Caulobacter sp. FWC2: one gene and its partner. The protein of the gene in region 1 interacts with the protein of each later gene in a pairwise test. Links are inferred from orthologs where the notes say so. Each region holds a gene or a part of one and is shown on either strand. Other genes may lie near its edges.

Evidence for each region.
Region 2: the proteins of dnaN (region 1) and dnaQ interact in binary tests that used the Escherichia coli proteins (3 or more experiments, as listed by UniProt). The link is inferred for Caulobacter sp. FWC2 from one-to-one orthologs.

Annotation. Positions count from the first base shown.
Region 1 is NZ_PEBF01000001.1:4,964,526-4,972,034, forward strand. Bases 2,283-5,216 are described here. They hold dnaN (DNA polymerase III subunit beta), read right to left. Parts: upstream 4,342-5,216; coding sequence 3,223-4,341; downstream 2,283-3,222. Other genes in these bases: recF (DNA replication/repair protein RecF), read right to left, coding at 2,283-2,630; CSW62_RS23400 (VOC family protein), read right to left, coding at 2,667-3,038; grpE (nucleotide exchange factor GrpE), read right to left, coding at 4,497-5,132; hrcA (heat-inducible transcriptional repressor HrcA), read right to left, coding at 5,145-5,216. In the rest of the region: gyrB (DNA topoisomerase (ATP-hydrolyzing) subunit B), read right to left, coding at 1-1,470; more of recF, read right to left, coding at 1,467-2,282; more of hrcA, read right to left, coding at 5,217-6,221; rph (ribonuclease PH), read left to right, coding at 6,371-7,087; CSW62_RS23425 (S1C family serine protease), read left to right, coding at 7,204-7,509. UniProt on the Escherichia coli protein: Confers DNA tethering and processivity to DNA polymerases and other proteins. Acts as a clamp, forming a ring around DNA (a reaction catalyzed by the clamp-loading complex) which diffuses in an ATP-independent manner freely and bidirectionally along dsDNA.
Region 2 is NZ_PEBF01000001.1:5,175,055-5,180,356, reverse strand. What follows is about bases 2,409-5,237. They hold dnaQ (DNA polymerase III subunit epsilon), read right to left. Parts: upstream 4,264-5,237; coding sequence 3,553-4,263; downstream 2,409-3,552. Other genes in these bases: aroE (shikimate dehydrogenase), read right to left, coding at 4,896-5,237; coaE (dephospho-CoA kinase), read right to left, coding at 4,295-4,894; CSW62_RS24425 (OprO/OprP family phosphate-selective porin), read right to left, coding at 2,409-3,232. In the rest of the region: CSW62_RS24430 (methyl-accepting chemotaxis protein), read right to left, coding at 1-1,759; more of CSW62_RS24425, read right to left, coding at 1,802-2,408; more of aroE, read right to left, coding at 5,238-5,302. UniProt on the Escherichia coli protein: DNA polymerase III is a complex, multichain enzyme responsible for most of the replicative synthesis in bacteria. The epsilon subunit contain the editing function and is a proofreading 3'-5' exonuclease.

The sequences.
Region 1 (7,509 bases):
GCGGGCGCGCTCGACGTTCAGTATCTTGCCGCGCAGCGGCAGGACGGCCTGGTTGTCGCGATTGCGGGCCTGCTTGGCCGAGCCGCCGGCCGAGTCACCCTCGACGATGAAGATCTCGGACTTGGCCGGGTCGCGCTCGGAGCAGTCGGCCAGCTTGCCGGGCAGTGACGTAATATCCAGCGCGCTCTTGCGGCGAGTCAGTTCGCGGGCCTTGCGGGCGGCTTCGCGGGCCGCGGCGGCTTCGGCGATCTTGGAAACGATAGCCCGGGCTTCGGCCGGATGCTCCTCAAACCACGTGGCCAGGCCTTCTTGCACCAGGCCTTCGACGGCAGGGCGCACTTCGGACGAGACCAGCTTGTCCTTGGTCTGCGAGCTGAACTTCGGGTCCGGCACCTTGACCGACAGCACGCAGGTCAGGCCTTCGCGGGCGTCTTCGCCGCCGACGCTGACCTTTTCCTTCTTGGTGATGCCCGAGCTCTCGGCATAGCCGGTGATGATCCGGGTCAGGGCCGCGCGGAAGGCCGACAAGTGCGTGCCGCCATCCCGCTGCGGGATGTTGTTGGTGAAGCACAGCATCTGCTCGTGGTAGCTGTCGTTCCACCACAGGGCGAGGTCGACCTCGACCTTGTCCTTGACGCCGCGCACCGAGATCGGGGCCTTGAGAAGCGGGGTCTTGACCTTGTCCAGGTGGCGGACGAAGGCCTCGATGCCGCCGTCATAGTGCAGCTTTTCTTCCCACGGCTCGGCGTCGCGCAGATCGCGGAAATAGATCGTCACGCCCGAATTCAGGAAGGCCAGCTCGCGCAGCCGGTGCTCCAGGGTCTTCCGGTCGAATTCGATGAACGCGAAGGTCGATCGCGACGGGAAGAAGGTCACTTCCGTGCCCGACAGCAGTTCGCCGGCCTTCGGCCCGTCCTCGCGCATCGGCGAGTCGCCGGTGACCTTCAGTGAGGTAACCGCGTCGCCGCGCTCGAAGCGCATCTGGTGGGCCTTGCCGCCCCGGTGAATCTTGAGCTCCAGCCAGTCCGACAAGGCGTTGACGACCGAGACGCCGACGCCGTGCAGGCCGCCTGAGACCTTGTAGCTGTTCTGGTCGAACTTACCGCCGGCGTGCAGCTGGGTCATGATGACCTCGGCCGCCGAGACGCCTTCGCCTTCGTGCATGTCGACCGGGATGCCGCGACCGTCGTCGGTGACCGTCACCGAGCCGTCGGCGTTGAGGATCACCTGGACCTTGGTGGCGTGACCGGCCAGGGCCTCGTCGATGGCGTTGTCGACCACCTCGTAGACCATGTGGTGCAGGCCCGAGCCGTCGTCGGTGTCGCCGATGTACATGCCAGGGCGCTTGCGGACGGCGTCCAGGCCCTTCAGGACCTTGATCGAATCCGCGCCGTACTGGGCGGCGGCTTCTTCGGTGGTCATTTCGGGGGCCGACACTTCGGGAACTTGGTCTTCGGTGTTCTCGGTCATTCGTCTTCCAGGGTGGTCAGGCCGGCATCGCCCACGCGAACGCCTAGCGCCCGACCCTTGAGATGGTCGAACAGCGACTCGTCCGTGCCGGTGAGGAAGGCCTGGAGCTTGAGCGCTGTGAGTTCGTCGGCCAGGGCTGCTCGACGGGTAAGGTCGAGATGCGCGGCGACTTCGTCGAGCAATATTACAGGATTCGGCGCGGATTCCGCACGCGAAAGTCGCGCTGCTTGGGCCAAAACCAGGTTCAAAATCAGGGCTTTTTGCTCCCCGGTGGAGCATTCCGCAGCCGGACGGTCCTTCTCGACGTGGAAGATGGCCAGATCGCCTCTGTGAGGGCCGGTCAAGGCGCGTCCGGCGGCCCCGTCGCGGGGGCGTGCGGCGGCCAGGGCGGCGGCCAGACGCTCCTCGATTTCCGCGAACGGGACCTCGTCCAGCGCCATCTTCTCCCACTCGCCGGTGAGCGTCAGGCGAGCCTGCGGGAACGGCCGGTCGCCGCGTCCGTCGATCTCGTTCTGCAGGGCCAGCAGCGTGCGAGCGCGGGCCTGGCTCAGCAAGGCGCCGGACTCCGCCAGCCGGGCCTCCAGGGCGTTCAGCCAGGTTGCGTCCGGCGCGCGACCGGCCTCGGCCGCATCGGTCAGCAGCCGCATGCGCTCGCGCTGGGCCTTGTCATAGGCGTTGGCGTTGGCCGCATGGCCAGGCTCGCCAGCGAAGACCAGCCGGTCGAAGAACCGCCGACGCTCGGAGGCGGCTTCCAGAAACAGGCGATCCTGGGCCGGCGTCAACCAGATCGGCCGGACGAGGTCGGCCAGGCGGCCGGGCGAGACGGTCTCGCCCTCAATACGCACGGTGCGGCGGGCGGCCCCACCCTGTTCCACGCCGGTGCCGATGCGGAGGGGAGCATCCTCACCGGACTCGACCTCGGCGGCCACGGCCCAGGCGCGGCCGACGGTCTCGCCGGGCATCCGCCGGCCGACTTCGGCCATGCTGGCGCCTCGCAGCCCCTTTCCGGGACTCAGCAGGCTGATCGCCTCGAGGAGGTTGGTCTTGCCGGCCCCGTTAGCCCCGAACAGGTAGACGCTACGCCCCTCGGTCTCGAGGCTGGCGCGCTCGTAGGAGCGGAAGTCCGTCAAGGTCAGGGAAAGCAAAGCGGCCGACGCCATGGCGCGTTCTTAAGCGGTGTCGCCGGCCGAAGCTACTCAGCCCATCTTGTAGCCGCAGAGCTTGTTGCCATCCAGGTCGCGGAAATAGGCGAAATAGACCTTGGGCATCCGCGCGCCCGGCGCGCCCTCGTCCGTGCCGCCCAGCTCCAGCGCCTTGGCGTGGAAGGCATCGACCTCCTCGACCGTATCGAAAGCGAAGCCGCCCATCATGCCGTTGCCGATGCAGGCCGGATTGCCGTCGTACGGACCCAGCACCCCGAACATGCAGCCATCACCACGATAGAGGCGGCCGCCGGACGGGTGCTCGAACAACGGCTTCATGCCGATCGAGCCCAGCAGGCCGTCATAGAAGGCCTTGGCCTTCTCCAGGTCGTTCGAGCCGACCGTCACGTAGTTAATCTTAGCCATGAGCACCTCCCGTTTTCTTGGAAAACGGACATTAGCGCGCTTATAACCAATCGCAATATGACCCTACGGCAGAGGGCGTCGTGGGCAATGTCGACCCCCGCCCCACGATGCCTCCGCAGTGCGCCAGACAGCAGAACGGGCGCCGAAGCGCCCGCTCTTCGTTCCTCAGGACTCCATCGCGAGATCAGACCCGCAGCGGCATCAGCACGTACTTCACGCCCGGGTCGACCGGATCGACCACCAGGGTCGGGCTGGCCGGGTCGGCGAAGCGGAACTCGGCGATCGGTCCGCCGATCTGGCCGCAGACGTCCAGCAGGTAGCGGGCGTTGAAGCCGATCTCGAAGGGCTCGCCGTCGTAATCAACCTCGACCTCTTCCACGGCCTGGCCGGCTTCCATGTTGCGGACGGTCAGGGTGATGCGGCCCGGCTCGATGGCCAGCTTCACAGAACGGCTCTTCTCGGCCGAGATGGTGGCCACCCGGTCGACAGCCTTGGCGAACAGGTCGTTGTCCAAGGTCAGGATCTTGGCGTTGTCGCGCGGGATGACGCGCAGATAGTCCGGGAAGGCGCCGTCGATGACCTTGGACGTCAGGGCGGCCTGGCCAAACTCGAAGCGGACCTTCTGGGGCGAAAGCTGCAGGTCGACCGTCTCGCCGGCCGATTCCATCAGGCGGCGGGCTTCTGCGATGGTCTTGCGCGGGATGATCACGCCCGGCAGGCCGGCAGCGCCTTCCGGCGCCGGCATCTCGGCCAGGGCCAGGCGGTGGCCGTCGGTGGCCACGGCGCGCAGCTTGGTCTCTCCGCCTTCATTGACCGTGTGGACGTAGAGGCCGTTCAGGTAATAGCGGGTCTCTTCGGTCGAGATCGCGAAGCGGGTCTTGTCGATCAGGCGGATCAGCTCGTTGGTGTCGACCGCGATCCGGCTGGAGAGGCCGTCGCTGCTCATCACCGGGAAGTCGCCGGCCGGCAGCACCGGCAGGTTGAAGCGCGAGCGGCCCGCCTGGATCACCAGGCGCGGATCGTCGCCGCTGAAGCTCAGCGAAACGTCGGCGCCGTCGGGCAGCTTGCGGACGATTTCATACAGGGTGTGGGCCGGCGCCGTGATCTGGCCGGGCACGTCGATCTGGGCGAAGCCCTCGTCGATGATCTCCATGTCCAGATCGGTGGCCGAGAAGGACAGGCGATCGCCCTCGGCCGACAGCAGGATATTCGACAGGATCGGAATGGTGTTGCGCCGCTCGACGACGCTCTGCACGTGACTCAGCGCCTTCAGGAGCGCCGCCCGTTCGATTGTAAGCTTCATAGTCCGGTCCAGATCGTGCGGGCTGAACGCAAGGAATCGCCCGCTACCCCCGTTGAGAATGGACCGCCGACATTATCGCAAAGCGCGGAGGGCGAAAGGGGGCGCGCCCGTCATTCGCGCGCCCCGCGGTCCGAAAAACGAAGCTTTCGGCCTCGTCAGGCCTTCTGGTCGAACGAACCGCCCGAGCTGTCGCCGTCCGCGCCGGCGCCGGCATACGGATTGGCGGCCGCCGAGGGCTCGTTGGCGGAGGGGCCGGTCGAGCCCTTAGCCGCCACGGCGACCATGGCCGGACGCACCAGGCGCCCCATCAGCTCGTAGCCGGCCTGCAGCACGGTGATCACGCCGCCGGCGGCGACGTCGGTCGCCGGCTGCTCCATCACGGCCTGGTGCAGGTGCGGATCGAACTTCTCGCCCTTGGCCGGCGCGATCTGCTTGAGGCCATTGCGTTCGAAGGCGCCGAGCAGCTCCTTCTCGGTCATCTCGACGCCGATGATGAAGTTCTTCACCGCCGCGTCGGTCGAGTCCTTGGGGCTGTGGGCCGTGGCGCGCGACAGGTTGTCGGCGACGCCCAGCAGGTCGCGGCCGAACTTCTGGATCGCGTAGGCGCGGGCGTCGTTCATCTCGCGCTCGGCGCGGCGCTTGGTGTTCTCCGCCTCGGCGGCGTAGCGCAGGGCCTGCTCCTTGAGCGCGGCCACTTCCAGCTGCAGCGCCGCGATCTCCTGCGACGCATCGCCAAAGTCTTCCGCGCCCTCGAAGGCGATGTCTTCAGCCGGCGTTTGCTCGTCGGTCATCTCGTACAGTCCTTATCCATCCATCATCCGTCCGAGCACCCGGGCGGTGTAGTCCACCAACGGAATGACTCGGGCGTAGTTCAAACGCGCGGGCCCGATCACGCCGATCGCGCCCAGCACCTTCTGTCGGCCCGTCATATAGGGCGCCGCGATCACCGAGGAACCCGAAAGCGAAAAGAGCCGCGTCTCCGCTCCGATATAGATGCGCACGCCCTCGGCGTCACGGACGTCGTCCAGCAGGCCGATCAGCTGGCCCTTCTGCTCCAGGTCGTCGAACAGCTGGCGCACGCGGTCGATGTCCTCGCGGGCCCGAGCGTTGACCAGGAGGTTCCCCTGCCCTCGCACGATCAGCGAGCGGGCGTCGCCCTCGCCGCCGCTCCAGGCGGCCAGCCCGTCCTCGACCAGGCGGGCGGCGGTCTCGTCCAGCTGGCGACGGGCGATGTCCAGCTCGCCGCCCATCTCGCTGCGCGCCTCGGACAGGGTGCGGCCGCGCAGGCGGGCGTTGAGGAAGTTGCTGGCCTCCTGAAGCGCCGAGGGCGTCACGCCGGGAGCCTGGCGCATCAGCCGGTTCTCGACCTGGCCGTCCTCGAACACCATGACCGCCAGCACCTGGCCGCCGCCCAGCGGCACGAACTCCACATGCTTGACCCCGCCTTCGCGGACGGGGGTGACGACGATGCCCGCCCCGCCGGCCAGGCCGGAGAGGATGGACGAGGCCTCGCCCAGGGCTTCCTCGAACGAGCGCCCCTTCACGGCCAGCCGCGCCTCGATGGCGCGCTTTTCCTCTTCGCCGATGTCGCCGACTTCCAGAAAGCCGTCGACGAACATCCGCAGGCCCGCGTGGGTCGGCATCCGACCGGCGCTGGTGTGAGGGGCGTCCAGCAGGCCCAGTTGCGCCAGGTCCTGCATGGTGTTGCGGATCGACGCCGGCGACAAAGCCAGGCCGCCCTTGGAAATGGTGCGCGACCCGACCGGCTCGCCGGTCTCCAGGTACGACTCCACCACCCGGCGGAAGATATCGCGGGCGCGGCTGTCCATCTCGCCAAGACCAGGCGCGGGGACGATCGGACCAGGGAAGAGATGCGTCATGTTCTAAAAGGCCATGAGGGGCGTGTCGTTTGGGACCCGGTCGGCGGACAAAAGCGGTCGGCCTCTTTCAACCGCGCCTCGCAATAGGATAAGCGGCCTGACACACACATTCAAAGCCCCTCCCTTTTCTAAAGACCGGAGTTTCTAGCATGCGTCCGTCCGAACGCGCCCCCGACCAGCTGCGCGCCGTTACGCTGGAAACTGGCGTCAACCGCTACGCCGAAGGCTCCTGCCTGATCAGCTTCGGCCACACCAAGGTGCTGGTCACCGCCACGGTCGAAGAAAACGTCCCGGGCTGGATGCGCAACAAGGGCGCCGGCTGGGTCACCGCCGAGTACGGCATGCTGCCCCGCGCCACCCACACCCGCGGCCGCCGCGAAGCCGCCGCCGGCAAGCAGACCGGCCGCACCCAGGAGATTCAGCGCCTGATCGGCCGCAGCTTGCGCGCCGTCGTCGACCTGAAGGCCCTGGGCGAACGCCAGATCAGCCTGGACTGCGACGTCATCCAGGCCGACGGCGGCACCCGCACCGCCGCCATCACCGGCGCCTGGGTCGCCCTGCGCCTGGCGGTCAACTACCTGCTGGCCGAAGGCGTGCTGAAGACCGACCCGATTCTGGGCCAGGTGGCGGCCGTCTCGTGCGGCGTCTTCAAGGACACCCCCGTCCTCGATCTCGACTACGAGGAAGACTCCAGCGCCGAGGCCGACAGCAACTTCGTCCTGACCGGTGTGGGCGACATCGTCGAGATCCAGGCCACCGGCGAAAAGCGCGGCTTCACTCGCGCCGAGTTCGAGACCCTGTTCGGCCTGGCCGAGAAGGGCATCAACGAGCTGTTCGTCATCCAACGGGCGGCGATCGAAGCCTAACGGCCGCCGTCCTTCCCGCAAGAAGAACGGGGTGGCCGCGCCATCCCGTTCGGGCCGCACTTGCCGGAACGGGGTAACGGTCCCAGATTCCAGATCCAAGGATTCAGGAGTTCTGCGTGACCACCCCGTTCGAAGGCCATGAAGTCGAAGCCCGCCTGCGCCCGTCGGCGGAGGCCTATCGCTTCGACCTGGACCAGGCGCTGGCCTCTATGGTGGCGCTGGAAGCGACCGTCCCGCCCGACGCCTATACGGCGGGCATCCTGGGGACCGAGCGCGTCGGCAATGGCGTGGTCATCGGCCCCGGCGGCCTGGTGCTGACCATGGCCTATCTGATCACCGAGGCGACGGATGTCATCCTCACCCGCAACGACGGCCGCCGCGTGCCGGCCCACGTGCTGGGCCTGGACGTTCGTTCCGGCCTG
Region 2 (5,302 bases), 210 kb from region 1 along the record:
GAGTCGCCAACTCGTCGGCCTCGGTCGCCAGTCCGTGACTGGCGGCGGTGGACTGTTCGACCATGGCCGCGTTCTGCTGCGTCACCTGGTCCATCATGTTGACGGCGACATTAACCTCTTGGAGCCCGCTAGCCTGTTCCTGAGCCGAGGCGGCGATCTCGCGCACGATGGTGCTGACATCGAGAACCTGAGCGACGATGCTCTCCAGCGCCTTGCCGGTTTGTCCAACGAGGTCGACGCCGACGGTGACCTGGTTGGTCGACAGGTTGATCAGGGACTTGATCTCCTTGGCCGCGTCAGCTGAGCGCTGGGCTAGGGCCCGAACCTCCTGCGCGACCACCGCGAAGCCGCGACCGGCCTCACCGGCCCGCGCCGCCTCAACGCCGGCGTTCAGGGCCAGAAGATTGGTCTGGAAGGCGATCTCGTCGATCACCCCGATGATCTGGGTGATCTGGCGCGAGCTCTGCTCGATCTCGTTCATGGCGACAACGGCGCGCCCGGCGATCTGACCGCCGTTCTCGGCGTCGGTCTTGGCGCCGCTGACCGCGGTGCGGGCGTGACCCGCGCCTTCCGCCGTCTTGTTGACGGTGGCGGTGATCTCTTCAAGCGCCGCGGCGGTCTCTTCCAGGCTGGCGGCCTGTTGCTCGGTGCGGCGGGCCAGGTCGTCGGAGGCCACGCAGATTTCGCGGGAGCCGCCGCTGATGGTCATGACGGCATGGCGAACCCCCGTGATGACCATCTCCAGCTTGGCGATGGAGGCGTTGAAGTCCTCCTTCAACTGCTCGGACTTCGGCGCCATGTGATCGGTGATGCGATGGGTCAGGTCGCCCGTCGACAGGGCATGCAGCCCCCGCCCAAGGGCCTCGATCACCGCCCGGTCCTCGGCGGCCTCGCGGGCCTTCTGGACTTCGGCCTTGGCGCGCTCGGCCTCGCCCGCCTCGCGCATGGCGCTGGTCTCGCGCTCAAGACGGATGGCCTTGAGGCTATTTTCCTTGAAGGTTTCGAAAGCGCGCGACAGCGAACCGACCTCGTCGGCCCGATCGCGGTCGGGCGTCTCCACCTCGAAGTCACCATCGGCCAGGCGCATCATCGACTCGGTCATGCGGCCGACGGGTGCGGCGACCAGGATCGTCAGCTGCCAGCCCATGCCCAGAGCAATGACCAGCAGGCCAACGCCCCCGCCGACCAGCATGGCGACCGACGAGAAGATCGCCTTGTGTTGGGCGGCTTCACGCACGGCCATCCGGGCCTGCTCGGCCGAGCGGATCTCGCCCATGCGCTTGATGATATGGGTCACCCGGGCCTTGTCGCCGGCCATGATGAGGGTCTGACGACCCTCTTCTTGGCGAGCGGGGTCGAGGCCCGCGAGGGTCAGCGGCTTGCCATAGGTGTCCATCCAGGTCCGCCAGTCAGCCTTCACCTTCTTAAAGTCAGCCGCTTCCTGATCTGTCAGGTTAAGGGTCTCGAGCTTGGCGATCGCGTCGTCGAAGCCCTTCAGGCCCTCGTCGTAGGACTTCATGTACTTGGCGCTGCCCGTCAGCAGGATCCCGCGCATCTGGGAGTTCACGCGCAGGGCCCCCTTCTCGGCAGTATGGGTCTGTTCGATGATCAACTTGCTCTCATCGTTCAGTCGGATGGCCGCCTGCATGCTCGTGAGCTGCAGGAAGACGCTGACGATCATCGCCACGGCCGCAGCCAGCAGCAGGCCGAACGACAGCATGATTTTTTTACGGATCGAGATGTTCTTCACGCAAGACATCCGGCGACTCCTGACCGACGGGAAGATTTGTTTTGCAGCTAATTAGAATTCGATCTGCATGCGGGCTTGGAGAACAGTCACATTGGCGTCGTTCTGAACAGCGCCGATCAGGCGATTGTTGATCTTCGCCTTCGTGAGGTTCGCCATCAGGCGGACGTTGCTGTAGGGATACCAGTTCACGCCGACGGTGAGGCCCTTGTAGGTCCCGGCCGTCGCCAGGCCTGTCTGGCTGGCCAGCGTGGCCACGCTGTTCGGGCTCATCTTGCTGAGATCGGCATAGTCGTAGCGCGCCGCCAGTTCATAGGCGCCCATGCCGCCCTTATCGATCGGATGCAGAACCTTGATGCGACCAAACTGGCCGCCGGGGTTGTACGGGCGGGTCTCGCCGGTGGGGAACCAGCTGGCCAGGGCGTAGCCGGTGACGATGTTGAAGTCTTTGCCGCCATTGGCCGCGCTCTGGGCCGTCGTGACGCGGTTGACCTTGATCTGCGCGACTTCGCCCTGCAGCGAGACGGCCTTGTGCGTCCAGGCGCCTTCGACGCCCACGGTCGTATCGCTCTTACCCACGGCGCCGCTGGACAGCAGCACGCCGCCCGCTGAGGTCTGAGGACGATAGGCGGTGTTGGCCGCGGCCGAATAGGTGAAGCCCGTCTCGCCGCCCGTGCTGCGATAGCGCGCCGAGGCGCCCACGTGGACGGTGTCGGTCGCCGTCATGATCGGCGCCCAGGTGCCACGGACCATGAAGCCCGAGCGTTCCTTGGCGTTGTTGGCGTCATAGGCGCCGGCCGAAACGTCGGCCTTGTTGATCGAGTCGCCTTGCAGAGCGCCGCGCAGCGACCAGTTGGCGCCGATCTTGGTGGCCTGGGCCGCCAGGACGAAGCCGGTGTCGGTCAGGTCGCCGAACGGGCCACGCTCCATGAAGGTGATGGTCTTGATCGAGGTCAGGCTCTCCAGACCGCCAACCTTCTGGTTGCCCAGGGTCAAGAGCATGCCGCTCTTGGTCTTGTATTCGATGACCGCGTCGTCCCAGCCCCAGCTGGAGCCGTTCGCCGCGCCGCCCTCGATGCGATAGGCCCACGCGCCGACCTGACCCTCGGCGCCAAGGAACAGCTGCCGAGCCCTGAACTGGCGGGACTTGTAGGAGGCGGTGGTCTTTCGATCGACATTGACGTTGACGCCGTCGATCGACAGGCGGCCCCGCAGCTTGAATGTGGCGCCGCTGGAGTCCGTGAAGCGCGGGGAGTTCTCCCACTTGATCTGAGTGGTGGCCGGGGCCGGGGTTTTGGCTGGCGCCGGCGCGGCGACCGGCGGCGCGCTGGCCTTGGCCTCAAGGCTTTGAAGCCGTTGCTGCATGACCAGGATCTGCGCCTTGAGCTCATCGAGCGTGACGTCGGTCTTGGGCGCATCCTGCGCGGCGGCGACGCTGGCCATCATCGAGGCCGCGAGCAGGGTCAGTGAGAAGATTTTTCGCATATAGGTTCGCCCCGTTTCGCGAGAAAACTGGAATTGTTGGGCGAATTGGATCGTCTCTGCCGGTGAATTCGTGATTAATACATCACTATCCGCGACAATATGACCTATCGGAGCCGTTTGCTCTGAAGAGATGCCTGCGAGGACCTGCCGATATTGGCGTAACCTCGTTATTTATTGATCTTGACTGATCCTACTTGTGTAATCGACTTCAGATGCAGAGGTCGCGTCTCACCCGGCGAGATTGAGGACCACAGGCAGCCGGCCGGCGCTCGCCTGCACGAGCGAGCCGAGGCACTTAGGGCGTTAGAAGAGATCGGGCTTCAGCCCTCGGCCGCCACGAAGCCCTGCTTGATCCAGAGCGCCGAGTCCTTGAGGTTCTTGCGGATCCAGGCGGCGTGGACCTCGCGCTCTGCGTCGGTCGAGCGCGGCGCCAGCGGACGGGGCCGGGCGCCGTATGACCCCTGGATCGCGGCCGAGACCGACAGGGCCTCGACGTGGGTCAGCTCCAGGGCGCGTTCCTTGCCGCCCTGCAGTTCCAGATAGACCTCGGCCAGCAGGTGCGAGTCGATCAGCGCCCCGTGCTTGTCGCGACTGTCGAGGCTGATCTTGAACCGCTTACACAGCGCGTCGAGCGAGTTGTACATGCCCGGAAAGCGCTTCTTGGCCATGGCCAGGGTGTCGATCCAGCGCTCCTCGTGGATTGGCGCGCGGCCGCACTTCTCCAGCTCGAAATTGACGAACGAGCGGTCGAAGGCGGCGTTGTGGGCGACCACGACGCTGTCGCCGACGAAGTCGATGAACTTGTCGGCGATCTCGTGGAACTTCGGCTTGCCGGTCAGGAACGCCGACGACAGGCCGTGGACCTTCTCGGCCTCGGCCGGCATGTCGCGCAGCGGGTCGCAATATTCATGGAACGAGCGGCCGGTCGGCATGAAGTCGAGGACCTCGATGCAGCCGATTTCGACCAGGCGGTCGCCCGTCTTCGGATCGAAGCCGGTGGTTTCGGTGTCGAGGATGATTTCCCGGGCCATGACCCTTCAATGCCGCCGTTCGTGATGGGCTTCAAGCGGAGCCGGGAGTTCTCAACAGAGTCAGAAGGTCGCGGACCTGGGCGTGGGCGTGCTCGACGCCCTGGCTGGTGTCGATGACGAAGTCGGCGCGGGCGCGCTTTTCGGCGTCGGGCGTCTGGCGGGCCAGGATCGCCTCGAACTTTTCCGGCGTCATCTCGGGTCGGGCCAGGACGCGGGCGCGCTGGACGTCGGCCGGGGCCGAGACCACCACCACCTTGTCGACCTTCTTCTCGCCGCCGGTCTCGAACAGGAGCGGGATGTCCAGCACCACGATCTCATGGCCCTCGGCCTGGGCGGTCTCGAAGAAGCCGATCCGATGGGCGCCGACCAGCGGGTGAACGATCGTCTCCAGCTTGGCCAGGGCCTCCGGATCGCCGACCACCTGGGCGCTGAGCCTGGCCCGGTCGATCGCGCCGTTGACGACCACGCCGGGGAAGGCCGCTTCGACCGGCCCAACCGCCGCGCCGCCGCTGGCATAGAGCGCATGGACGGCGGCGTCGGAGTCGTACACCGGCACACCCTCAGCCTGAAACAGGGTCGAAGTCGTTGACTTGCCCATGCCGATGGAACCGGTGAGACCCAGGATCAACATGTCAGGCCTCTCCAAGAAGGCGCAGCAACAGGCCGCGCGCGTCCACTTCGGCCGGCGGCGCCACGCCATACATCCGCTCGAAGGTCGGCACAGCCTGGCGCAGCAGCATCTCCAGGCCATCGACGGTGCGACGACCAGCCGCCTGGGCGCGGCGGAGAAATTCGGTGCGCAGCGGTTTGTAGACCATGTCCATGATCACCGCCGTCTCCGGCGTCAGGGCCAGATCCGCCGCAGGGCCTTCGCCGCCGCCCAGGCCCAGCGAGGTTGCGTTGATGACGAGGCCCGCATCGGCCAGCAGGGCCGGAAGGTCCGGCTCGCCGGCCGCGACGACCTTGTCGCCGAAGGCGTCGGCCAGCTCTTGAGCCCTCCCGACGGTGCGATTGACGATCCGGACCACGGGCGCGCCCG